DNA from 2 places in the Streptomyces sp. NPDC025806 genome. Region 2 is predicted to be linked to the other one. Evidence: riboswitches for the same ligand, from Rfam matches in the RefSeq annotation. Region 2 holds a riboswitch; the other holds the start of a gene.
What was found. A riboswitch is a leader RNA that binds a small molecule or an ion and turns the genes downstream of it on or off. The one in region 2 is predicted to bind S-adenosylmethionine.
Positions count from the first base shown of each region.

Region 1: linked by a shared signal. The riboswitch ahead of ACZ4E1_RS01590 (aminotransferase class V-fold PLP-dependent enzyme) and the one ahead of thrC (threonine synthase) in region 2 are both predicted to bind S-adenosylmethionine.

Region 1 covers NZ_JBVHMU010000001.1:349,133-354,195, forward strand. The annotation lists gene qcrB (cytochrome bc1 complex cytochrome b subunit) at 1-925, shown strand, start outside; gene trpD (anthranilate phosphoribosyltransferase) at 1,056-2,120, shown strand; SAM riboswitch class IV at 2,207-2,324, shown strand; gene ACZ4E1_RS01590 (aminotransferase class V-fold PLP-dependent enzyme) at 2,549-3,940, shown strand; gene ACZ4E1_RS01595 (Lrp/AsnC family transcriptional regulator) at 3,969-4,250, opposite strand; gene ACZ4E1_RS01600 (rhomboid family intramembrane serine protease) at 4,291-5,040, opposite strand.
Region 2 covers NZ_JBVHMU010000006.1:142,103-147,165, reverse strand. The annotation lists gene ACZ4E1_RS16140 (cold-shock protein) at 148-354, opposite strand; gene ACZ4E1_RS16135 (MoaD/ThiS family protein) at 803-1,078, opposite strand; gene thrC (threonine synthase) at 1,124-2,434, opposite strand; SAM riboswitch class I at 2,453-2,608, opposite strand; gene ACZ4E1_RS16125 (glucosyl-3-phosphoglycerate synthase) at 2,773-3,747, shown strand; gene ACZ4E1_RS16120 (alpha,alpha-trehalose-phosphate synthase (UDP-forming)) at 3,809-5,063, shown strand, end outside.

The DNA.
Region 1 (5,063 bases), on a different contig from region 2:
CTTCTACCACAAGCACACGCAGTTCGCGGGCCCCGGCAAGACCGAGAAGAACGTCGTCGGCATGCCGCTGCTGCCGGTCTACATGGCCAAGGCGGGTGGCTTCTTCTTCCTGGTCTTCGGTGTCATCGCGGTCATCTCCGCGATCGCCACGATCAACCCGATCTGGGCCATCGGCCCGTACCGTCCGGACCAGGTCTCCACGGGCGCCCAGCCGGACTGGTACATGGGCTTCTCCGAAGGCCTGATCCGTACGATGCCGGGCTGGGAGATCAACCTCTGGGGTCACACGCTCGTCCTGGGTGTGTTCATCCCGCTGGTGATCTTCCCGCTGGTCCTGGTCGCCATCGCCGTCTACCCGTTCATCGAGTCCTGGGTCACCGGCGACAAGCGCGAGCACCACATCCTGGACCGCCCGCGCAACGCCCCGACGCGCACCGCGTTCGGCGCCGCGTGGATCTCCTGGTACTTCGTGCTGATGATCGGTGGTGGCAACGACCTCTGGGCCACGCACTTCCACCTGTCGATCAACGCGATCACCTGGTTCGTCCGCGTCAGCTTCTTCGTGATGCCGGTCGTGGTCTTCATCGCCACCAAGCGGATCTGCCTCGGCCTCCAGCGCCGCGACAAGGACAAGGTGCTGCACGGACGCGAGTCCGGCATCATCAAGCGCCTGCCGCACGGTGAGTTCATCGAGGTCCACGAGCCGCTGAACCAGGACGCCCTGCACACCCTCACGGCGCACGAGCAGTACGCGCCGCTGGAGCTCGGCCCGACGGTCGACGAGAACGGTGTGGAGCGCAAGCTGTCGCGCCTGCAGAAGCTGCGCGCGAAGCTCTCGAAGGGCTACTACGGGGAGCACAACCAGATCCCCAAGCCCACCGCCGAGGAGTACAAGGAGATCACCAGCGGCCACGGCCACCACTGATCTCTGACGCTGTTCGCCACGGCAGGAGCCCCCGTCCAGGCACTGGACGGGGGCTCTTCGCCGTCCTGGCACTGGATAAGGTGGGAGCGCCCCTTTCTCACCTGTCCTACGCGTATCACCAGGAGCGGCGATGAGCGCTTTGACCCCCGCTGGAGGCGACACCGCGGCGGGCCGTTCCTGGCCCTCCGTCCTCAACGGCCTGCTGGAGGGCCGTGACCTGAGCGCCGACGACACCGCGTGGGCGATGGACCGGATCATGCGGGGCGAGGCCACCGACGCGCAGATCGCCGGCTTCGCGGTCGCCCTGCGCGCCAAGGGCGAGACCGTCGCAGAGATCTCCGGTCTGGTCCGCGGCATGTACGAGCACGCCAACGTGATCGAGGTGCCCGGCGAGACCGTCGACATCGTCGGCACCGGCGGCGACGGAGCCAAGACCGTCAACATCTCGACGATGTCCGCCATCGTGGTGGCCGGCGCGGGCGCCAAGGTCGTCAAGCACGGCAACCGGGCCGCCTCCTCCGCCTCCGGCGCCTCCGACGTCCTGGAGAAGCTCGGCGTCAACCTCGACCTGCCGCCCTCCCGGGTGCCCCAGGTCGCCGAGGAGGCGGGCATCACCTTCTGCTTCGCCGTGAAGTTCCACCCCGCGCTGCGCTACGCCGGCGCCGCCCGCGGCCAGCTCGGCATCCGCACCGTCTTCAACCTGCTCGGCCCGCTGACCAACCCGGCCCGGGTCCGCGCCCAGGCCGTCGGGGTCGCCGACGCCCGGATGGCGCCCGTCGTGGCCGGAGTCTTCGCCGAGCGCGGCAACTCCTCGCTCGTCTTCCGCGGCGACGACGGCCTCGACGAGCTCACCGTCACCGGCACCTCCCGGGTCTGGGTGGTGCGCGACGGCGCCGTGCGCGAGGAGCGCTTCGACCCGCGCGACGTCGGCATCGAGCCGGTCCCCATCGAGGCCCTGCGCGGCGGCGACCCGGCGTACAACGCGGAGGTGGCGCGGCGCCTGCTCGACGGCGAGCGCGGTCCGGTCCGCGACGCCGTGCTGCTCAACTCGGCGGCGGCGCTCGTCGCCGTGCGCCCCGGCGAGGGCACGCTCGCCGAGCAGATCGCGGCCGGCATGGAGCGGGCCGCGCACTCGATCGACAGCGGGGCGGCCAAGGCGGCCCTGGAGCGCTGGGTGGCCGCCACCCAGAAGTGACGCGGCACCTGCCTGACCGAGGGCGCAGTCCAGAATCTGGACTGCGCCCTTGCCGTTTCCGAGACGTGTGGCAGGATGCTTTTCAAGGTCATGAGTGACAGCGATTTAGGCCCCGGCTCGCTGTCCGGCAACCCTCCGTCCGTGGCGGGGTGCCCCGGGTGAAGACCAGGCCATGCGCAGCAAGGCGCGTGGCAAGCGCGGACCCCTCGCGAATCCTGGGGTCCTGGGTCGTTCGAGGGAGCAGTCTCGTGAGCAAGCGAATGCGTTAGGGCTTCTCGCCCCTTCTCCACCACACCCTCCGCCCGGCCGGGCCTCCGTGCCGCCGTGCGTCGAGGTCAACACCCGTACGCCGACGGCCTTTTGAGCACCGTCATATCCGCCGTGCGGGATCTCTCCATCCCTTCGCCTTGTCCTGCCGGGAGACACCCATGTCCGCTCACACCCCCTCCGCCGCCGTCACCGCCGCCTGCGCCGAGTCCGCCGACCCCGCCTGCGGCGCCCCGCTGCCGGTCCTCGGCCGCGACGTCACCGTGCCGCTCGTCACCGGCGGCGAAGTCACCTACGCCGCCCTCGACTACGCGGCCAGCGCCCCCGCCCTCCAGCGCGTGTGGGACGACGTCGCCGCGTACGCCCCGTACTACGGCAGCGTGCACCGCGGCGCCGGGTACCTCTCCCAGCTGTCCACCGACCTGTTCGAGAACTCCCGCACGGCCGTCGCCGAGTTCCTCGACTGCCGCGAGGACGACCAGGTCGTCTTCACCCGCTCCACCACCGACTCGCTCAACCTCCTCGCCCAGGCCCTCCCGGCCGACTGCCAGGTCTTCGTCTTCGAGACCGAGCACCACGCCTCGCTGCTGCCCTGGCGCGACGCCCGCGTCACCTACCTGAACGCGCCCCGCACCCCCGACGAGGCCGTCGCCACCCTGGAGCGCGCCCTCGCCGACCGCGACCCCTACGGGCCGGCCCTCGTCTGCGTCACCGGCGCCTCGAACGTCACCGGTGAGCTGTGGCCGGTGCGCGAACTGGCCGCCGCCGCGCACGCACACGGTGCCCGCATCGTCCTCGACGCCGCCCAGCTCGCCCCCCACCACCCCGTCTCCGTACGGGACCTGGACGTCGACTGGGTCGCCTTCTCCGGGCACAAGCTGTACGCGCCGTTCGGCTCCGGCGTGCTCGCGGGCCGCTCCGACTGGCTGACCGAGGCCGAGCCGTACCTCGCCGGCGGTGGCGCCTCGCGCAAGGTCGCCCGGCGCGCGGACGGCGGCGTGGACGTGGAGTGGCACGAGAGCGCCGCCCGTCACGAGGCCGGCTCGCCCAACGTCATCGGCGTCTACTCGATCGCCTCCGCCTGCAAGGCGCTGACCGAGGCGGGCTTCGACTCCCTCGTCGCCCGCGAGCAGCACCTGATCCGGAAGGTGCGCGAGGGCCTCGCGGCGGTGCCCGAGGTGAAGGTGCTGTCGCTGTTCGGCGACGACGCCCCGCGGGTCGGCGTCATCTCGTTCGTCGTCGAGGGCTGGAACTCCTCGCACTTCGCGGCCGCGCTCTCCGCCGAGTACGGCATCGGCGTGCGCGACGGACTCTTCTGCGCCCACCCGCTGGTGCGCACGCTGCTCGGCTCGGACCCGCAGCAGCAGGGGGAGTGCGGCGCCCCCGAGGCGGCGCCCGGCGAGAAGTCGCTGAACGCGATCCGCGTCAGCTTCGGCGCGGGCACCCCCGACGAGCACGTCGAGCGCTTCGTCGCCGCGGTGGCCGAGCTCGTCCGGGACGGTGCCCGCTGGACCTACCGCACGGAGGACGGGCGCTGCGTCCCGGCCTCCTGAGGCTCGACGAGGCTTCCGGGAGGTCCGCTCAGCCGTCGAGGCCGATGGAGAACGCGGCCTCCAGGTCGTGCTGGGAGTAGGTGCGGAAGGCGACGTGGGTGTCCGTCGCCTCCACGCCGGGGATCTTGCTGATCTTGCCGGGGATGACATCGGCCAGATCGTCGTGGCGGGCGACCCGGACCATGGCGATCAGGTCGTACGTGCCCGTGACGGAGAAGACCTCGCTGACGCTCTCCAGCGCCGCGATCGACTCCGCGATCTCGGGGATGCGGTCCACGCTGGTCTTGATGAGCACGATCGCGGTGATCACGGCTGGCTGTCTCCCTCGGTGGCCGTGGTGTGGGTCGCCTTCACTCTAGCCCTCCCGTCTCCCGCCCCCGCCCTTGCAAAGAAGCGCTCCGCGCACCCCTCTTTTTCCCCCGATACCGCACCCATGCGTAGAGGAACCCGGTGGAGAAGCCGACCAGGTGCGCCAGATAGGCCACCCCCGGGCCCTGTCCGGCCTGCCCCGCCGCGGCCCACTGCAGCGCCACCCAGAACGGCAGCACCACCCATGCCGGGAAGCGCAGCGGCAGGAAGAGGAGGAACGGGAACAGGCTCGTCACGCGCGCGTCCGGGAAGAGGTACAGGAACGCGCCCAGGACCGCCGAGATCGCCCCGGACGCGCCCACCAGGGTCTGCTCGGAGCTCGCGTGCGCCAGGGCGTACCCGAACAGCGCGAGATACCCGGTGACCAGGTAGAAGAGCAGATAGGGCAGCCGGCCCATGCGCTCCTCGGTCATCGTGCCGAAGACATGCAGGAAGAGCATGTTGCCCAGCAGGTGCAGCCAGCTGCCGTGCACGAACAGGGCCGTCAGCGGGGAGAGCGCCGCCCGCCAGGACCCCGCGAACAGCTCCGCGGGCACCACGCCCCACCGCTCGAAGTACGCGCTCTGCGCCGCGAGCAGCCGGTCCCCGGTGCCGTACGAGGGATTCAGGCCGGAGGCGGGGGACAGGACGAAGACGACGCAGCACACCCCGATCAGGGCGTACGTGACGGGGGCGGGGCCCCTCAGGAACGCGGTCGCCCGTGCGATGCCCTCACGCCCGTTGCCGATCATGGGAAAGAGCATGACGCAAGGCG
Region 2 (5,063 bases):
CGCCCCATGCGAGTGCAAGCGGCTACCACAGATCTGCGCCTGCGCGCGCCACCCCGCCCCGCCCCCGGGCAGCACGAAGGGCCCGCGCCCCCGATCGGGGACACGGACCCTCGTGTCGTACGAAGCTTGCGGTCAGACGCGCGCGCTTCAGCCGGCGGCAAGCCGAACCATGTCGGCCTGCGGCCCCTTCTGGCCCTGCGAGATCTCGAACTCGACCCGCTGACCCTCTTCAAGGGTGCGGTATCCGTCCATCTGGATGGCGCTGTAGTGGACGAAAACATCCGCACCACCGTCGACCGCGATGAAGCCGTACCCCTTCTCCGCGTTGAACCACTTGACGGTGCCCTGAGCCATGCCTAACTCCCCTATTACTGGCCCTTGCGCGAGTCCACACTTCGCGGACCCGGGTCAGACCTCACGCCCCAAAGGGTTGGGGGTGTGCGCCGGAACGCGTCGACCGCGGCCGAATGTATCTGCCCAACTGCCCTCTGCAACAGGTCAATCGGACGAGAATTCTGAGCACGCACGATCGGGGAAACCGGGCCAACTCACCGGATCCCAGGGCAAGTCGGGTCGAATAAATGCCGTAAAAGGCCCGAATGGGCGGGGCACTTTGGCTGCTTCTCGTCGGGATTCGCTCAAGAACTCATATGCGTCCGTCATGCACCACGGACGGGAGCGGAGCAGCTTCCCCAACTGTACCCCGCTCAACCCTGCAGAATTGCCCCCTCCGCTTCTCTCGCGGAGGGGGCAATTCTGGTAACTCTGGGTAAGTCAGGGAAATCCCGGACGGTCGAGGCGATCAGCCGCCGGCGACCGCGGGAATGATCGAGACGCCGGCGCCGTCCGGCGTCACGGTCTCCAGCCCCTGCTCGAAACGGACGTCGTCGTCGTTCACGTACACGTTCACGAAACGGCGCAGCTTGCCCTGGTCGTCGAGCACCCGGGCGGCGATCCCCGTGTGGTTCTTCTCCAGGTCGGCGATGACGTCGGCGAGGGTCGCGCCCTCGGCCGGCACCTCGGCCTGCCCGCCCGTGTAGGTACGGAGAATGGTGGGGATCCGGACGTTGACACTCATGGGTTCACCTCGGCTGTTCTTCGGCAAAAGGAGTGGGGCGGGGAACTACTCGGCGAGACCGGCGGACCGGAACGCGTCGAGACTCGGCCGGATCGTCGCCGTGGCCTGAGAGCTCTCCGCGACGGCGTCCAGCGTCTTCAGACCGTCACCCGTGTTCAGCACGACAGTCGTCAGCGACGGGTCGATGAGGCCCGCCTCGATGAGCTTCTTGGTGACACCGAGCGTCACACCGCCGGCGGTCTCCGCGAAGATGCCCTCGGTCCGCGCGAGCAGCTTGATCGCGTCGACGACCTGCTCGTCGTTCACGTCCTCCACGGCGCCACCGGTGCGGCGCGCGATGTCGAGAACGTACGGCCCGTCGGCCGGGTTGCCGATGGCGAGCGACTTCGCGATCGTGTTCGGCTTCTGCGGGCGGACGACGTCGTGGCCGCCCTTGTAGGCAACGGAGACCGGCGAGCAGCCCTCGGCCTGGGCACCGAAGAGCTTGTACGGCTTGTCCTCGACGAGGCCGAGCTTGATGAGCTCCTGCAGACCCTTGTCGATCTTCGTGAACTGCGAACCGGACGCGATCGGGATGACCAGCTGGTCCGGGAGCTGCCAGCCGAGCTGCTCGCAGATCTCGTAGGCGAGCGTCTTGGAGCCCTCGCCGTAGTACGGGCGCAGGTTCACGTTGACGAAGCCCCAGCCCTCGCCCAGCGGGTCGCCGATGAGCTCGGAGCAGAAGCGGTTCACGTCGTCGTAGTTGCCCTCGATGGCGACGAGGTCACCGCCGTAGACACCGGCCATGACGACCTTGCCCTGCTCCAGGTCGTGCGGGATGAACACGCAGGAGCGGAAGCCGGCGCGGGCGGCGGCGGCGCCGACGGCGCCCGCCAGGTTGCCCGTGGAGGAGCAGGAGAGGGTGGTGAAGCCGAAGGCGCGGGCGGCCTCGATGGCCTGGGCGACGACGCGGTCCTTGAAGGAGTGCGTCGGGTTGCCGGAGTCGTCCTTGACGAACAGCTTTCCCTGCTCGACGCCGAGTTCACGGGCCAGGTTGTCGGCCTTGACCAGGTGGGTCCAGCCCGGGTTCAGATTGGGCTTCTCGGCGACGTCGGCCGGGACGGGCAGCAGCGGGGCGTAGCGCCAGATGTTCGCGGGGCCGGCCTCGATCTGCTTGCGGAGCGCCTCGGGGTCGCCGACGGGAAGGTCGTACGCGACTTCCAGAGGCCCGAAACACTCGACGCAGGCGAAGATCGGGCCGAGCTCGAACTTCGCACCGCACTCGCGGCAGGAGAGGCCCGAGGCGGGACCGAGGTCCACGGTCTTCCCGGCGTTCGCGGAGGGGGTGGTTCCGGTGGCGACAGTCTGTACAGCCATGAGAGGCGAGGCCCTTTCTCCTCATCTTCCTCACGACGCATCTCGCCGTGAGACGGATTTGGCACCTTCCCTAGCCGGGAGCCTCGCGATGGACAGTTGCGGTGTCCTACGAGACCGGCTGGAGGGTTGCCGGGGCTTCAACGGGCCGTATCCCTCTGCCCCTCTGGATGAGCGGTATTCGATTGTTGAGCGCGGCTCACGGTGACCCCGGCATGCGGTGGTCCCCGGCCTTGTTCAAGACTGTAACCGACGGCTCGGGCGCTTGAGATAGTCGTCCGAACCGCGAGATGGATCACAAATCGTCCCGCACCACCACGCGGAGTGAGGAGCAGCCGACCGTGCTGGAAGAGGTAGAGCGCTGGCTGGGCGAGCGCTCCTGGTCCGTGGCGGACCGGCCGCCGCACCAGCTGATCGCCGCGAAGCGCGCGTCGGGGCAGACCGTGAGTGTCGTGCTGCCCGCGCTCGACGAGGAGGCGACGGTCGGCCAGATCGTGTCCGTGATCCGGCGTGAGCTGATGACGGAGGCGGTGCCGCTGGTCGACGAGCTGGTGGTGGTGGACTCCGGGTCCACGGACCGGACCTCCGAGGTCGCGGCGGCGGCCGGCGCGCGGGTCGTGCACCGGGACGCGATCCTGCCGCGGATCCCGGCCCGGCCCGGCAAGGGCGAGGTGCTGTGGCGCTCGCTCCTCGTGACCTCCGGCGACATCGTCTGCTTCGTCGACGCGGACCTCAAGGAGTTCTCCGCGGACTTCGTGTCCGGAATCGTCGGGCCGCTGCTCACCGACCCGGACGTGCAGTTCGTGAAGGCGATGTACGACCGGCCGCTCGGTACCGAGTTCGATGAGCCCGCCTCCGGCAGGACCGCGGGACAGGGCGGCCGGGTGACCGAGCTGGTGGCGCGGCCGCTGCTCAATCTGCACTGGCCGCGGCTGGCCGGTTTCGTGCAGCCGCTCGGCGGCGAGTACGCGGCCCGCAGATCGCTGCTCGAACAGCTGCCGTTCCCGGTCGGGTACGGGGTCGAGCTGGGGCTGCTCGTGGACGCGCTGCACACGGTGGGCCTGGACGCGCTCGCGCAGGTCGACGTGGGGGTCAGGAAGCACCGGCACCAGGACGGGCAGGCGCTCGGCCGGATGGCGGCGGCGATCTACCGCACGGCGCAGCTGCGGCTCGCGCGCGGGCATCTGGTGCGGCCGGTGCTGACCCAGTTCGAGCGCGGCGACAAGGGCTTCGAGCCGCGTACGCACGACGTGGACACGGAGGAGCGGCCTCCGATGGCGGAGATCGACGAGTACCGCGAGCGCCGGGTGGCCTGAACGTCGGGTGGCGTGAGCGTCGTTACGTTTGAGGGTTTCCGGGGCGGGCTAGCGTGCCCGTATGGCTTCCACTCCTGGTGCTGCTGAGGTTCTTGTCGCGTCCAACCGGGGCCCGGTCTCGTACGTCGTCGGGGACGACGGCGCGGTCACGGCCAAGCGGGGCGGGGGCGGGCTCGTGTCCGCGCTCAGCTCCGTCGACGACAAGCTGTGGGTGTGCGCGGCGCTCGGCGACGGGGACCGGGAGGCGGTGCGGCGCGGGATCACCGAGCCGGGTGTGCGGATGCTGGACATCGATCCGGAGGTGCACGCGGCGGCGTACAACGGGATCGCGAACTCGGTGCTGTGGTTCGTGCACCACATGCTGTACCAGACCCCGCTGGAGCCGTCGTTCGGGCCGGAGTTCCGGCGGCAGTGGGCGGCGTACGAGGAGTACAACCGGGCGTTCGCCCGGGCCCTCGCGGACGGGGCGGCGCCGGGTGCGACCGTCGTGGTCCAGGACTATCACCTGGCCCTGGTGCCGGGCATGCTCCGCGAACTCCGCGGCGACCTGCGCATCGGGCACTTCTCGCACACGCCGTGGGCGCCCGTCGACTGGTTCCGGATGCTGCCGGACGACATCGCGGAGCAGCTCCTGCGCGGGATGCTCGGCGCGGACCGGCTGGGCTTTCTGACCCGGCGCTGGGCGGACGCGTTCACGGAGTGCTGTACGCGGATCGTGGGCGGGCCCGGCGGTACGGAGATCGGGGTGCACGGGCTCGGGGCCGACGCGGAGTTCCTGCGGGAGCGGGCGCACCGGGAGGACGTCGAGGAGCGGCTCGCGGCGCTGCGGGAGCAGGTGGGCGCGGGGCGCAAGGTCGTGGTGCGGGTGGACCGCACGGAGCTGTCCAAGAACATCGTGCGCGGGCTGCGGGCCTTCGAGCTGCTCCTGGAGACGCGGCCGGAGTGGCGCGAGCGGGTCGTGCATCTCGCGTTCGCGTATCCGTCGCGGCAGGACCTGGAGGTGTACCAGGAGTACACGGCGGAGGCCTCCTGGGTCGCGGCGTCGATCAACTCCCGTTTCGGTACGGAGGGTTGGACGCCGGTCGTGCTCCACGTGAAGGACGACTTCGCGCGCTCGCTGGCGGCGTACCGCATGGCCGACGTCGCCCTGGTCAACCCCATCCGCGACGGCATGAACCTCGTCGCGAAGGAGATCCCGCTCGTCGCCGAGGGCGGGTGTGCGCTGGTGCTCTCGCGGGAGGCGGGGGCGTACGAGGAGCTCGGGGACGCTGCGATCGGGGTGAACCCGTTCGATGTGAGCGGGACCGCTGCCGCGC